Regions from separate parts of the Paraburkholderia sp. FW306-2-2C-D06C genome, predicted to be linked through region 1. Evidence: predicted binding sites of a transcription regulator. Region 1 holds the regulator's gene; each other region holds the start of a gene.

Region 1 (5,168 bases):
CGGCATGCGGCGCGCCGTGGGCCGCGCGTTGCCATTGCGCTTCGGTGGGAAGCGTCTTGCCGGCCCAGCGCGCGTAGGCGCTGGCTTCGGCGTGACTGACGTACACGGGCCAATCGAGCGGCAGGTGCACTTCGTCGAACATCGTGCGCAACATCCATGCGCCGTCCTCGCGGTTTTCTTCGCGCTGCGACCAGCAGGCGGGATGTTCGATCCGCTCGGCTTCCTTCCATGCCCAATCTTTTTCCGACCACCACTTCGGCTCCCGATAGCCGCCCGCCTCGATGAACTGGCAAAACGCGCCGTTCGTCACCATATGGCGGTCGATTTCGAAGGCGGGCACATCGACGAGCAACTCGCCGAACTCGTTGTCCCAGCCGAAGCGGCCACTTTCGCGCGCCATGCCGAGCACCGTCGATCCGGCCGGCACGCTGACCATCGACTCGGCAATCGCGCCGCGTCCGACGCGCGTTGGCATCACATCGCGTGAGCCCGTGACCTTTTGTGCAAGCGGCAACTGATGCAGCATGTACGCGAGCGTTTCGGCATGCATCAGCCGATGCTCGATCGCGACATTCAGCAACTGCTCGGCCGCGCCGGCCTGCGCGCCATCGTGGCCGAGGCGAGCCGAATCGCCCAATGCGGCGAGCTCCCGGTCGATCTGCTCACGAGCGTGCAACCCATAGCCGCGTACGACTTCGAGCGACGGCCAATCGCCAGGCTGGTCGGCGGGGAACCCGCCGTCGACGGGATCGATGCCGAACGCAAAGAGCTGGTCGAGGTGCGGATCGAAGGCGGGCAGGTCGCACAGACGCTGATCGAGCAGATTACGGTCGAAAGCTTCCAGATGGCCGATGTAAAACACGATCCGGTGGCGCTCGCGGATCGGCCGTTCATACAGAAATTCGGGTTTGACGATGGCGAACAGTGCGTCAGTGACGTGACGCGCGTCGATCAGACGCTGAACGAGCGGGTGATGCGGGGCGGGGTCGCGATTCATTTCGCCGGGTCTCCTTGCGGGGGACGGACTCAAGACTGTACCCGCTCGCAGGAGCCATGCCAAGGCGAATGCGCGCTAAAAGGCGATGGGCGGGGACGTGGCGGCGCGGGCCAGGTCCAGCGCGTCTGGCTTAAACTTGCCGCAGGCCTTCGAGATCGACGATGCGGATGTGCTTGCCTTGCGTGTCGATCAGGCCGCGCTTTTGAAATCTTGACAGGGTGCGGCTGACGGTTTCGAGCGTCATACCGAGGTAACTGCCCATATCTTCGCGCGTCATGCGCAGATTGAATTCCGCAGATGAATAGCCGCGTTGCGCGTTGCGCTCCGACACGTCGAGCAGGAATGCCGCGACGCGTTCGTCTGCCGACAACGAGCCGAGCACCATCATTTGCGCAGCCTCGCGGACGATCTGTTCGCCCATCAGTTTGTGCAGACGTTCCTGCATCGAGCTGATTTCGCGGCACAACGTTTTGAGCGCGGTGTAGGGGACGATGCAAACGGTGCTGTCCTCGAGCGCCAGGGCGCTGCATGCGTGCACGTCTTCACTGATGCCGTCGAGGCCGAGCGCTTCGCCGGCGAGGCGCAGGCCGGTAACGTGTTCCCGGCCGTCACGGTGCGCCATGACGGTCTTCATCGAACCGGAACGCACGGCGTAAAGGTTGTCGAACCGGTCGCCGCTGCGGTACAGCGCTTCGCCGCGCTGCACGGAGCGTGCAGTGCAGATCAACGCTTCGAGTTTCGGCAGTTCGTCGGACGACAAGCCTTGCGGCATGCAGAGCTGACGCATCGAACAACTCGAACAACGCGCGGCGCTTCTCCCGCTAGCCCGCAGCGGCGAAGCACGGCGGCCGCTACGCGCGGATGAAGTAACAGCGGAACTGGCGGTAACAGCGGTAGGAGTAAGCATGTTCTGCAGCCATTTGTCGAGGTAATGACTGATTGTCCCACCGCGTACGGCCCACGTTTAGCGGCAAAATGACGCGTTCGCGCAGCGAGGCTGCTTGAGCGACGTCACGCTCGCGCTTCCGCTTGTAAATTCCGCTTGTAGTTTCCGCTTGTAGTTTCCGCTTGTGGTTTCCACTTGTGGTTATGTACTGCTATGCATCGGGATGAGCGCCGGCTTCGCTGCTTTTGCCCGCGGCGGAGGGGATCAATAGCACAGGCAAGCTGGCGTGGCGCACGCAGCGTTCGGCGACGCTGCCGAGGATCAGGCGCTGAAACCCGCGCCGGCCGTGTGTGCCCATGACCAGCAGATCGGCGTTGAAAGCGGCGGCGGCCTTCAGCACCACCGACGAGACGTCGTCGAGCGACGATGCTTCGCCCACTTCAAGTTCCCCTTTGACGCCCTGGTCGCGCATGGCCTGCGCGAATTCCGTGCCGAGTTCCTTGCCTTCCTCGACCAGGCGGTTGCGAAGAATCGAAGGATCGTAGCCGGGTGCTTCGAAATACATGGGCGTATTTTCGACGACATAGAACGGTCGCAGAACAGCGCCTGTGGATTTGGCGAGCGCCAATGCCGCCTCGAACGCGCGGCGCGAGGTGTTGCTGCCGTCGACCGCTACGAGGATACGTGTGTACATATCAATTCCGTGTCTGAAAGGATTCGGGGGTCGCGGGCAATCCGCATGACCGCGTCCATTGACGATTTATTACCGATGCGAGGTTAAATGATCGCTGAAAAAGACGCACTCGGGTCAGGATGTAAATCAAACACTTGTCAAATTGTGTTGCCTGGATGGATTGCGCGACAAGCGGCGTGCAGTAAGCATTTCCGGCCTGCGCATCGGCTTGGCGCACCTCCATGAACTCATGGATAGGCTCCGGTTTGCCTTACAATCAAAGCCTACTCAGACAAGCTGGCTCAGCATCGCTGATGAACGAGCGCAAAACGACAGGCCTGCCCGACAAGATTTACGGCGACATCCTGAATCGCATTCTCGAAGGCGAGTACAAGGAAGGCGACCGGCTGCCTACCGAGCATGCGCTGGCCGAGCGCTTCGAAACTTCGCGGCCGACCATACGCGAGGCGCTGGCGCGGTTGCGGGCGGACGGCATCATCATGACCCGGCACGGTTCCGGCACCACGGTCGCGCGGCGGCCCGATCCGGACGTGCGTCGCTTCGCACCGCTCGAAACGCTGTCCGACATCCGCCGCTGCTATGAATTTCGTATCGTGACCGAAGCAGGCGCCGCCGAACAGGCCGCGCTCAAGGCCGATGCCGACGACCTTGCCTCGATCCAGCGCGCGTGGGACGAACTGGAACGCGTGATCGAAAGCCAGGGTATCGGTGCAAAAGACGATTTCATGTTCCACCTGGCGGTGGCGCGCGCATCGAAGAATCCGTTTTTTATCACAGTCATGTCGTTCATCGAAGAACAGATCGTGTTCAGCATGAATCTGTCGCGCAATCTGTCGCTCGTGAAGACGGTCGAGCGGCAGCGGCTCGTGCAGGCAGAGCATCTGGCGGTGCTCGAGGCGATTCGTCGCAAGGACGGTCCGGCCGCCGGCCAGGCGATGCGTGCGCACCTGGAAAACGCGCTCGACCGGATGTTCGGTTCCTGAAGTTCTCCACGAGCCGAAACCGGGCCGCCGTCTCCGCGGTCCGGTTTCGACCCGGCTGCGTGTGGCTACGCCGCCACGGCCATCGGCCCGAACAGGGCAGTGCGGGTTTTCGGGCTGACCGCGATATCCAGCGCCACCGCGCGTTCCACGCCGATCTGCAACGGCGAGCCGAGCCGGCTGATCTCGATGCCGGTCTTGCGCAGCAACCGTTCGATCGGCGTAGTGGTGACCGTGACATAGCGCGTGATGCCCATGCGGTCGGCGAACGTGACGAGCTCGTGAATCGCCTGCATCGTCAGGTCGGCGAAACCGAACGACTGTTCCTCACCGCTGGTTTCGATCGCGAACCGGCTCAACTCCCAGATGTGCCGCCCGACTGGCGCGGCCGCGCCGTGCAGCAGTTGCGGGAAGGTGTCCTTCAGCATGTTCGGTCCCTCGGTCGGCATCAGGCGCCAACAGCCGCGCACATGATGGTCGTCGCCCTGAATCAGCATGTAGTGCGGCCCGAGCGCGTCGTAGCCGTCGATTTCCATTCCCGCGATCGTCGGGATGTCCCACCCGAGCCGCCCGTGAAAAACCCGAGCCCGTAGGCGGTACATCTCGTTGATGTCCGCGTTGTCAAATTCCTGCCGCATTCCAATCCGGATCGCTGTTTGCATGACGTTCTCCTGAACGTGTTGGGGTACCCAATACGCAAGAAAACTTATGCATTTTGAATCGTTCTGCCACCTACCTACCTGGATAGGTGTGCATGCTTATCGGGTAAAGCAAAATCGGGATAAGCATCAGTAATCAACCGACGAGACACGACATGGAACTTCTGGAAAATCACTGGCAACCGCAAACCGGCATCCAAGCCCGCATGGCTGAACCGTCGTCGGCAGTGGATCGCGTTCTGATCATCGCCTACCGCAAGAAGAAAAAAGAAAGCCAGCGCCGCTTCTGGGCCCGCTTCGGCGTGACGCAGTCGCGCGGCAGCCGGTTTGAGTCGGGCGCTGAGATCCCGGCGCCGGTGGCAATCCTGCTGGGCCTTTACTTCACCAAGACCGTTTCCGACGCCGATCTCGGCCGGGCCGAGCGAGTGCTGTACAGCCGCGACGCCGCTGCCTTGTTCAACCCGGGTCAATAAGGCCGAGTTGCGCGGCGATGACGGCTGCCGCGCGCCGCGAATTCACGCCGAATTTCGTCCTGATATTCTTCATGTGGAAGTTCACCACGGCTTCCGAACAGTTCAGGATATGGGAGATTTCCCAGGTGGATTTGCCGCGCGCGGTCCATTTCAGACATTCTCGTTCGCGCGGCGTGAGCTTGGGCAATAAAGTCTGGGTGTGCGTATTCAGGTGGCGCTGACTGGTGTCGATCACCAGATCGCGCAATAACACGAGATTCGGCAGTGCTACGTCGACGTGGCGCCAGAATGCGTCGGACGGATTGCTGTCGTTGACGAAACACATCATGCCGGCCTCCTGGTTTGGCCCGTGGATCGGCAACGTCACCCCTGCGCGCAAGCCGTGCGAGCGGGCTTCCTCGTACATCGATTGCTGCGGGGCGGTCGTGAAAATGTCCGGCGACCAGATCAGCGGTGTCGCGCGCGTCGCGCAATGCGCG
Region 2 (5,168 bases), on a different contig from region 1:
ACCACGCGGTGGCCGACGCAAACCAGATCGTCGAGGGGAAAGTGCGCGGCGAACCATCCGAGCGTCTCGTCGAGGATTTCGTGAAGCTCGTCGGTGACGGCCGCTTTGAGCGGAATATCGTTCGTTCCGCCGCCGTGGACGAGATGAAGGCGCAACGGCTGATGCCGTACATCGATTAAGCCATGGCCGATTCTCGACGCCTCGTTATCCAGCACGCTGTATAAGCCGATCTTGATGGTCGAGGAGCCGGGATTGAACGTCAGCAGGAGTGGAGCGCTCATGATCGGATCGGGCCCCCCGGCGTGCGTTCGGCTGCCAGCTTGGCGAGCGCCGCGGAAGCGAGGCGCACGCGCGCGCTGTCGGCGCGGCTCGTCACGATGACCGGCAGGCGCGCACCGAGCACAAGGCCCGCCGCATCGGCGCCGGCGAAGTACACGAGCTGTTTGGCAAGCATGTTGCCGGCCTCCAGGTCCGGGACCAGCAGAATGTCCGCCTGACCCGCGACGGGCGAATTGATTTGCTTGGTTTTCGCGGCGGCGAAGCTGATGGCGTTGTCGAACGCGAGCGGGCCGTCGACCAGCGCCCCTGTGATCTGGCCACGTGCGGCCATCACGGTGAGCGCAGCCGCGTCGAGCGTGGTCGGCATTCTGGGGTTGACCGTTTCCACTGCGGCGAGCACTGCGACCCGCGGCAGTTCGACGCCCATGACATGCAGCAGGTCGATCGCGTTCTGGCAGATGTCACGCTTGTGCTCGAGCGACGGCGTGATATTGACCGCCGCATCGGTGACAACCAGCGGCTTCGGATAGGCCGGCACGTCCATCGCATAGACATGGCTGATGCGCCGCGCGGTGCGCAGGCCGGATGCCGGCGCAACGACCGCGGCGAGCAACTCGTCCGTATGAAGGCTGCCTTTCATTAACGCGGCAACTTGACCGGCCGCCCCCAGTTCGACTGCACGGGCCGCCGCCGCGTGACTGTGCTCGACCGCCTCGATCGGCATGCCGTCGAGACTCACGCCGGCCGCCTCCGCAGCGGCGCGGATTTTTGCCTCCGGGCCGATCAGCAGGGGCTCGAGCAAACCCTCGTCGCGGGCCTCGAGCGCCGCCATGATGGCTTCCACGGAGCACGGATGGACGATCGCGGTACGCAACGCGGGACGGGCGCGCGCCTCGCGGATGAACGCCTCGTAGCGGTCGTGCCGCCGGACAGTGACGTCGGGGCGCGGCGCGGATGGCCACGCGACCGGTGTTGCAGGGGCGATCACGGTCGCAGTGCCCCGCAGCACCACATCGCCCGCCTGGTTCGTGCAACAGGTGTCGAGCCGGACAATGCGCTTGTCCGGGCGTTTTTCCTTCACCGTCACGGTCGCGGTAACGGTGTCGCCCGGCGCGACCGGATGGCGGAACTGCAAGGTCTGGTCGAGATAGATGGTGCCCGGGCCGGGCAGCCTCGTGCCGAGCAGGGCGGAGATCAGCGCGGCGGTCCACATGCCGTGGACCACCACGTGCCCGAACAGGTCGCCCGATGCGAAAGCCGCGTCCACATGCGCGGGGTTGATATCGCCGGACACGGCGGCGAACAGGTCGATGTCGTTCTGCACGGCTACCCGCACGAGCGACGCCGATTCGCCGATGGCAAGTTCGTCGAAAGTCCGGTTGCGCAACAGGTTGTCGTTCACCAGCGCCTCCTAAGCCTGAAACACGTAAGTGCCGGGCGCGTCCGCCAGCGGATGACCGTTCGCGCCGGCCGGCATTGACGGCGGCGCCACGCGCTGCGGACTCGAATGTGCTTTGAGCCACTCGCTCCACGCGGGCCACCATGAGCCGTCCTGTGCCGTGACGGCGGCCATCCATTCATCGGGCCCGATACGCAGGTCGTTGGCCGCGCTGAGTTTCATCCTGAAGTGCCGGTGCGGATGACCGGGCTCACTGACAATGCCCGCGTTGTGACCGCCGCTCGTCAGCACGAATGTGATATCGGTATCGGAGAGGTTGTGGATCTTGTAGACGGATTGCCACGGCGCGATGTGATCGCCCTCAGTCGCCACCGCGAACATCGGCGCGCGGATGTTGCGAATCGAGACAGGCCGCGCGTCGACCACGTATCGGCCAGAAGCCAGCTCGTTATCGAGAAAGAGGCGCCGCAGATATTCCGAATGCATCCGGTACGGCATGCGGGTCGCGTCGGCATTCCAGGCCATCAGGTCGTTCGCCGGTGCGCGCTCGCCGAGCAGATAGTCGTGTATCACGCGCGACCAGATCAGATCGTTCGACTGGAGCAATTGAAACGCGCCGGACATCTGACTGGCGGCAAGATAGCCTTGCGACCACATCATGCTTTCGAGGAAATAGACTTCGCTGTCGTCGATGAAAAGTTGCAGCTCGCCGGGCTCGGTGAAGTCCGTCTGCGCGGCAAACAGCGTGACGGAGGCGAGCCGTTCATCGCCGGCCTCGGCCATCGCCGCGGCGGCGATCGACAGCAGCGTGCCGCCGAGGCAATAGCCGGTTGCATGAATGCGCCGGTCCGGCACGATCCGCGAGACGGCGCCGAGTGCTGCCATCACGCCTGATTGCCGGTAATCGTCGAGACCGAGATTGCGGTCTTCGGTATCTACGTTGCGCCACGAAACGCAGAACACCGTGTGGCCTTGCTCGACCAGGTAGCGAATCAGCGAGTGATGCGGCGACAGATCCATGATGTAGTACTTCATGATCCACGCCGTCACGATCAGGACAGGTTCGGCGAGAACCGCGTCGCTTGCGGGGCTGTACTGGATGAGCTCGATCAGGTGGTTGCGGAACACGACCTTGCCTGGCGTGGCCGCGAGGGTCACGCCGACCTTGAACTGCTCCATCCCGGCTGCGGGCTTGCCGGAGGCGGCGCGGCTCGCGTCTTCGAACGCATTGCGGGCGCCTTGGGCGAGGCTCAGGCCAAGGGTTGCCGCTGCTCGTTGGAGGACTTCGGGGTTAGTGACAGGACAATTTGCCGGCGCCAGCACATCGAGCAACTGGCGCGCAACGAACGCCGCGACGTCCTCGTGATGACGCGTGGTGCCCGGCACGTCGCGGGTGGCCGTATTCCACCACTGCTCGGCGAGCAGGAAACTCTGCTGCCACAGGCGGTATGGTTCGATCTGCCACGCGTCGGCGCGAAACCGGTGGTCGGCGGGCGACGGCTCTGTCAAAAGAGCCGCTTGCTGTCCGAGTGCAAGTTGCACGAGATAGTCGGATAGCCGTCTCGCATTCGACGCGCACAGCGACGCCAGTTCGAGCTGCTTGCCCGGCGCCACCGCGAGATGGATGAGCCAGTCGGACAGCGCCGCGCCCAGCGCCGCAGGCGAGAGACCGAAGGTCATGCGGGCGATTAGCGCCTCCTTGGCGTGGTCCAGGTCGCGAAACGTTTTGCTATCAAGGCAGGCCGCAGCGCTGCCCGCTGCGGCGGGGAATTCGGCGCTCACTGCTCGGGTGCGGGTGTCCATTGAGATTCCTTTGCGTTCGACTGCGCTTTGTTCGACGGCATCGCTGGTTCAATGCGAAGCCGCTGGGAGACGACGGTCACGCCGGGAACGGTGTTCCGGACGCGGGACATGTCTGGAAACAAATGCACTGCGCTGACACAGCAATCGGCGCGCTCATGTTGTGCGACGCACCAATTGCGGATGTTTGGACTTTAGTCGCCCGCAGGCCCTGGCTTTTGATCTCGGTCAATGGAAGTGGGAGCGGGGAAGACTGGGTAACCGATCGCTGAATGCTGCCTACGCGCGCGTGACGCGCGTGCCCGCCGTACCGCTTGTCATCTCCTCGATGCGGTCGAGCGAGCCGATGACTGCCGGCCGGTGCGCGAGACGAACTCGCACGCTGCCTCGACCTTCGGCCCCATTGAGCCGGCCGGAAACGACATCGACCGGTGATGACGGGCAAGTCCGCCGCTTGACATGGATCATAAGAACGCTCTGATGCGCACCTATGCTCGTGGCATGCGCTGCGAATTGGATGTGCTGATGTGTCGAAGGATCGAGCGGACATGAACAACAGGCTGTTTCTCGTGCTTGCCGTCGCGGGGCTTGCGGCATGCACCACCCAGGCACGCGATGCTGCGCTTCGCGATACCGAGGTCCAGCTCGAGGAGGCGCGTGCCCACGCATGGGTAGATTGTTCCGTGCGCGCGGACTGCGATCGTCTATGGAGCTTGACGAAGACGTACGTCGCGCAACACTCGATAACGCCGATCCGCCGCGCAGACGAAACGTCAATCGAAACGGCCGAGCCGCATACTTACGGCACCGTCTATGTATGGGCGACAAGGACAACCGACGATCACGGCGCCTCGACGATCAGACTGAAAGCGATGTGCCGGGGCATGTATCGCGCCGACGGCAATCCGGGCTGGCTATACAGGACTTGCGCCGAACAGATTCGCGCGGTCGAGATGAACTTCCGGCCATTCGTCGGCGCTTCATCGTGACGGACGACCGAGCTGTCGATCTCCCGCTCACGCCTGATTCAGCGTCATTTCCCACAGGTTTGACGAAGATCAGTTTTTCGACTGGCCGCGGCGGTATCTTGCGACTGTTCTACAGCGGCCGCATGGAGGCCCAACAATGTCGGCGCATCTGGCAACACCACCCTCGACAATTCCGTCGGCCGCTAGCGACGGGTATGTGGTCGCCGTGCGTGGCGCAGTTGTCGACGTCACGTTTGCCGACGACACACTTCCCGCCGTCAACGACGCGCTCCTCATCCTGTCTGACGACCTCGCACCGGTTCTCGCCGAGGTGCAAGCCCATCTGAGCGAAACAACGGTGCGGGCGCTAGCGCTGCAATCGACGGCGGGATTGCGGCGCGGCGCCCGCGTGAGCGTCGGCGGCGGCCCCATCGAAGCGCCTGTCGGCGAAACTGTTCTGGGCAGGCTGCTCGATGTGACTGGAGCGGCACGCGACGGCGGCGAAGCCTTATCCGCGCAGATCGAGCGTCGCCCGATTCATCGCGCAGCGCCGCCGCTCGCATCGCAGAAAGGCACCACCACGCTTTTCGCCACGGGCATCAAGGTGATCGATCTGCTCGCGCCGCTTGCCCAGGGCGGCAAGGCGGCAATGTTCGGCGGGGCAGGGGTCGGCAAGACTGTGCTGGTCATGGAATTGATCCATGCAATGGTGGAGCGTTATC
Region 3 (5,168 bases), on a different contig from region 1:
TGTGCCAGTTGCGGCAAGCAGCGCGATCGCTGGCATCCATGCAGCAAGTATCTTTTTCATGCGCGTTCTCATCAGGCTGAGCGGATCGAAAATATCAGCGGCCGGGCCATCTGGTCAGCATGTGAGCTATCCAGGCTCGGCGCAGGGAAAGTTGAAGGCAGGCGTGCGGTTTCACACATACAAAACGGTTCGGGTACTGTTCCCCATCAAACTGGAGGGCAATGAGGGGCCGGTCGACAGCACCAGTCATGCGCCTGATCAACCGGATGACCGCCGACGTGGCGCCCGGAGGCCCTGATCCAGGAAGTCTGCGCAAACTGCAGCGCTTGCTGTACGGGCTCGATGTAATCGTGCGGCTGCATTGCGCGCAAGAGGAAGAACTGTTCCATACGCTGGGCGAGAGCGCATAACAACCGATTGCGCCATGCGGCGCTGGAATTGACTTCGATCAACCAGGTCGCAGGGCCTGAATTTGACGGGATTTGACGGGTCGCGCATAACTCCTATGATGTTGACAAGCGGGCGCCGCGAATGCCGCATCCGCTTCGGAGCGTTGCGCGCGACGCGCGGGTCCGCAAACGCGCCCCTTGGAGCCTGGCATTTCCGCGCTTTGAATCAGGTGGCGGTCATGAAGATTCATTTTCCCCACGAGCGTCCGGAATATTGCGCGCGCGATCTCGTCGTCGCGTTCCCGGCCGAAGTGGATGGTGAGCGCGTGCAGTGCGCGATCACGGCGGAAGCGCTCGAAGATCATTTCGGCGCTGCTTCGCTGCGTGAAGACGATCTGATTGCCGCGTTCAATTCGAACCGGCATCCCATCGAACATGCGGCGAGGCGGCTGCTCGGCGAGGTCGGCGGCAAACCGGTGCTCATGCACAGCGGTTTTTTTCGTTTTTTCGAGTGAATCCGTATGACCCGGCCGACGGCCGCGCCTCTGCCGCGGCGCCGCGTCTGTCAGGCGTGCGGCATGCGCCGGGCCAGCAAGGTCAAGGAGAACTGAATGCGTGCGATGGTCTTCGACGGCAGCGCGACGTCGCTGCATGAATCGCTAGTGCCTGATCCCACACCCGGTCCGGGGCAGATCCTGATCGATGTCCATGCGTGCGGCGTGTGCCGCACGGATTTGCACCTGGTCGACCATGAGCTTCCGCATCCCCGGCAGCCGGTGATTCCGGGCCACGAAATCGTCGGCTCCGTAGCCGAACTCGGCGCGGGTGTCATGGGTTTCGCCGTCGGCGACCGGGTCGGCGTGCCGTGGCTCGGCCATACCTGCGGCCATTGCCGCTACTGCCTGTCAGCGCGGGAGAATCTCTGCGACGAGCCCGGCTTTACGGGGTACACGATCGATGGCGGTTACGCCGAGCGCACCGTCGCCGACAGTCGCTACTGCTTCCATCTGCCTGCGCAATACACCGATATCGAAGCGGCGCCGCTGCTGTGCGCCGGCCTGATCGGCTACCGCACGCTGAGCATGGCGGGTGACGCGCAGCGGATCGGCATCTATGGGTTCGGCGCCGCCGCGCATATCGTCGCGCAGGTCGCGCGTCGTCAGGGACGCACGGTGTACGCGTTCACGCGCCCGGGCGACCATGCGGCCCAGCAACTGGCGTTGCGCCTCGGCGCAGCATGGGCGGGCAACAGCGACGAGGCGCCGCCCAGCGAACTGGATGCGGCGCTGCTGTTCGCGCCTGTCGGCGCGCTGGTTCCGCAGGCGTTGAAAGCGGTCGCGAAAGGCGGCGTGGTGGTGTGCGGCGGGATACACATGAGTGACATCCCGTCGTTTCCTTACGCGTCTCTGTGGGGCGAGCGGCGCGTGGTGTCGGTTGCGAATCTGACTCGCGACGATGGACTCGCCTTCATGCGGATTGCGGCCGAGACGCGCCTCGCGATCGAAACGACGACCTACGCGCTCACCGACGCGAACCGGGCGTTAAGCGATCTGCGTGATGGCAACTTGACCGGTGCGGCGGTGCTGACCATCCGTTAGCGCGGCTGGGTCGCCGGGGCTTCCTGGCCCTTTCTGATGGTCGAGATGACGTCGCTATATCGGTCTCGATGACGCGAGTCTGCTCGGTTGGCCGGTCATGAAGCAGGGCAGGGGCGTCGTACCGGCGTCGGGAAGTGGTTGTGCGCGTCAGTCGATTTTCAGAACGACGCGCCCGTCGACATGACCGCTCTTCAATTCGGCAAAAACATGATTGATATTGTCCAGCCGGTCGACATGAATGCGTGCACGGACACGGCCCTCGGCGGCAAATTCGAGGGACTCCTGCAAATCCTTGCGTGTGCCGACAATGGAGCCGCGCACGGTGATGCCGTTCAGCACGGTGGAGAAGATCGGCAGCGGGAAGTCGCCCGGCGGCAGTCCGTTTAGCGCAATGGTGCCTCCGCGGCGAACCATGCCGAGTGCCTGAGCGAAGGCGCTGCGCGATACCGCGGTGACGAGTACTCCGTGCGTTCCGCCGATTTCCTTCTGGATTGCGGCGGCAGCGTCGCATTGCGCGGCATCGAACGTCAGCGCGGCGCCGAGTTCGCGGGCGAGTGCAAGCTTGTCGGCGGATACGTCGACTGCTACCACGCGCAGTCCCATCGCAATCGCATACTGAACCGCAACATGGCCAAGGCCGCCGATCCCTGAGATGGCGATCCATTGACCGGGGCGCGTGTCCGTCATGCGAATGCCCTTGTACACGGTCACGCCGGCGCAGAGGATCGGTGCGATCTCTTCGAAGCCGACCTCCGGCGGCAGATGGCCGACGTAGTTCGGGTCGGCCAGGACGTATTCCGCATAACTACCGTTCACGGAATAGCCGGTATTCTGCTGCTCGTGGCACAGTGTTTCCCAACCGCCCAGGCAATGTTCGCAATGACCGCAGGCGGTATAGAGCCATGGCACGCCGACACGGTCGCCTTCCTTGACGTGTTTGACGTCCTCACCGACCGCGGCGACATAGCCGACGCCTTCGTGGCCGGGAATGAACGGCAGTTTGGGTTTGACCGGCCAGTCGCCGTCAGCGGCATGCAGATCCGTGTGACACACGCCGGATGCCTCGATCTTGACGAGAATCTGCCCGCGAGCCGGCTTCGGCGTGGGTACCTCCTCGATGCGCAGCGGGGCGCCGAATTCGTGGACGACAGCAGCTTTCATGAGTTGATCCATGTTTTTCTCCAGACGAAGAATCGATGGCGATCAGTATCGTCTTCACGGACGCGCAGGAATTGACGTGGGTCAAAAACTGCCGAGAGTTCATCCGGCAAAGGAGTCTGATGCTATGCACAGTCCGCACCCCGCATCCCTTGAATGAACGTCTTGAGTTCGGGCCACGGATCGGGCGTCATAGCCGAGGTCGGGTGGGTACAGCGGACCGTCGAAGGCGACGGTCAGGATCTGCTCGGGACTGTCGGAATAAGGGACTCCAGCGTGCTGTTCATAAGGCGCGCGCTCCCAGCCGTCGCCCCATTGTTGATCGAGTGTCAAACGCGTGAAATAGGCCCAGGGCGCACGCACAAAGCAGAGCCCGTACGCATGACGCACGCCGTCCAGATCAGCAGTCAATGCCACGATGTACCTCATCTCGGTGGCTGTGTCGGCAACGCTCACTGGCTGTCGTCGGCGGCGAAGATGCCGTCTTCCGGCTGCGTGCTTTCGTTGTCGACGCATTGCACGTGCCAATGGCCTGTCATCAGAGATCTGCCGGCATCGGAGCACCATTGCGCGCGTCCGGTTTCGCCCTCGAACGGTCCGGAATCGGCGTTCAGATCGAGCCCTTCGAGTACGCAGCAGGGCGTCGAATCGTGCGGCCCGCAGACGAGCGTGCTGCCGCGATCGACGTGCAAGGCGCCCCATTCGGGCAACTCGAGCCCCATATGGCCCTCGCGAGACCATTGACGCGTTTCCTTGTCGAGCCACAGGATGGCGAATGCCATGGGATTGACACGATCGAACGTGTCGAGGTGGAGGGTGAGGCGCATGAGGTTCTCCGTACATGCTACGAACACGTGCAAACGAGCTGGATGTCTACTGGCTCAAAACCCACTGGATCAACGTGTGGGCGTCTTCGGGCGTCAACGGGCCGCCGCGATCCGCCGGCAGCGGCATTGCCATGTCGCCCCAATGGGCTTTGCCGCCGAGTCGCAGCTTGTGTTCAAGCATCAGGCCAGCGTGTGGCACACCGCGATAACGGTCCGCAATCTGTTGAAACGACGGTGCGAGAAAGGGTGCGTCCCGGGTATGGCAGAACATGCAATGCTGCTGATCGACCAGCGCAGTCGGCTCGGACTGCGCGAGCGCTGCGCCGCTTGCCGCCAGCAACAGCGTAAGTGCATTTGCAATGAGAGAGCGCAAGGGCAGGGTATTCACGAGACACACTCGAGGACAGGTTCCGGGTTCAGTGTAGGGGCGGTGCCGTCCCCGCGAGATCCGCTGCGACGCCACATCGGCTACCGAACGTGGGCGCGCGGAATCGTAAAGCGCGGTGCACAATCTGAACAGATGTTCCATGACAGCCTTATGCCACGCCGGCGAAAGCAGCTAATACGAGCGAGGACGGCAAACGGCACAAAATCATCGTGCGCTGCCGCCGTTTTCGGTAGTTGACTCAAATCAATCGCCTTGCTCATGAACGCCGACGTTCGCTCTGCCGGGGGCAGCCCAGGAGGAAGATCGATGCCGGCATGGTCGCGGTCATGTCGAATCCCGGTGCAGTGACGCGCGGCGATCGCGGGTGGCGCTGGTCGAGGGCGCTGCTCACGCGTGCGCCGTTTCCGGCAGAGCCGCTGCAAGCTGGTCCAGCCTCTGCAACAGTGCTGTCCAGTACTCGACATGCGCGAAGGCGCCAAGCGGCACTTCTGTGTCGAAACAGACGGTACCCGCCATTTCCTCTGAAGTAAGCGGCTCCTCGTTCGCCAATTGTTTGACCAGCACGACCGCCCCGGCGTCGGACTCGTTGTGCAATTCCAAAGCACGGGTGCGTACCCGCTCCACAAGTCGACACGCGCGCGCATGAAAATCCAGCACGACAACGGGAATCGACAGCCTGTCACCCAATGCCGAAAAACGTGATCGATGCTCGTGCTTGAGAAAGGTAGCGTCGACCAGCACCGGATAGCCGGCCTCCAGCACCTGCCGCGCGAGCGCCAGCAGTACGTTGTAGTGGTGATCGATCGAG

The links. The regulator FNR, encoded in region 1, switches genes on or off when oxygen is low (the NO sensors DNR and NnrR bind a similar motif). The targets are predictions, from matches to a motif close to TTGATNNNNATCAA.
Region 2: the regulator FNR is predicted to act here: its motif matches at 3,697-3,710, upstream of AC3WLT_RS32345 (PHA/PHB synthase family protein).
Region 3: the regulator FNR is predicted to act here: its motif matches at 3,220-3,233, upstream of adhP (alcohol dehydrogenase AdhP).

The regions. Positions count from the first base shown of each region.
Region 1 covers NZ_JBYSWU010000038.1:25,890-31,057, forward strand. The annotation lists gene AC3WLT_RS25060 (SUMF1/EgtB/PvdO family nonheme iron enzyme) at 1-997, opposite strand, end outside; gene fnr (fumarate/nitrate reduction transcriptional regulator Fnr) at 1,128-1,904, opposite strand; gene AC3WLT_RS25070 (universal stress protein) at 2,095-2,577, opposite strand; gene AC3WLT_RS25075 (FadR/GntR family transcriptional regulator) at 2,871-3,560, shown strand; gene AC3WLT_RS25080 (acyl-homoserine-lactone synthase) at 3,626-4,219, opposite strand; gene AC3WLT_RS25085 (helix-turn-helix domain-containing protein) at 4,372-4,689, shown strand; gene AC3WLT_RS25090 (helix-turn-helix transcriptional regulator) at 4,673-5,168, opposite strand, start outside.
Region 2 covers NZ_JBYSWU010000063.1:37,688-42,855, reverse strand. The annotation lists gene AC3WLT_RS32355 (acetate/propionate family kinase) at 1-281, opposite strand, end outside; gene AC3WLT_RS32350 (bifunctional enoyl-CoA hydratase/phosphate acetyltransferase) at 278-1,681, opposite strand; gene AC3WLT_RS32345 (PHA/PHB synthase family protein) at 1,691-3,481, opposite strand; partial or broken gene AC3WLT_RS32340 (carbamate kinase) at 3,758-3,909, opposite strand; gene AC3WLT_RS32335 (hypothetical protein) at 4,027-4,467, shown strand; gene atpD (F0F1 ATP synthase subunit beta) at 4,604-5,168, shown strand, end outside.
Region 3 covers NZ_JBYSWU010000030.1:33,384-38,551, forward strand. The annotation lists partial or broken gene AC3WLT_RS22105 (c-type cytochrome) at 1-72, opposite strand, end outside; gene AC3WLT_RS22110 (hypothetical protein) at 249-410, shown strand; gene AC3WLT_RS22115 (DUF1488 family protein) at 629-904, shown strand; gene AC3WLT_RS22120 (zinc-dependent alcohol dehydrogenase family protein) at 1,001-1,987, shown strand; gene adhP (alcohol dehydrogenase AdhP) at 2,135-3,160, opposite strand; partial or broken gene AC3WLT_RS22130 (hypothetical protein) at 3,341-3,562, opposite strand; gene AC3WLT_RS22135 (DUF3564 domain-containing protein) at 3,598-3,972, opposite strand; gene AC3WLT_RS22140 (c-type cytochrome) at 4,019-4,360, opposite strand; gene AC3WLT_RS22145 (bifunctional aminoglycoside phosphotransferase/ATP-binding protein) at 4,748-5,168, opposite strand, start outside.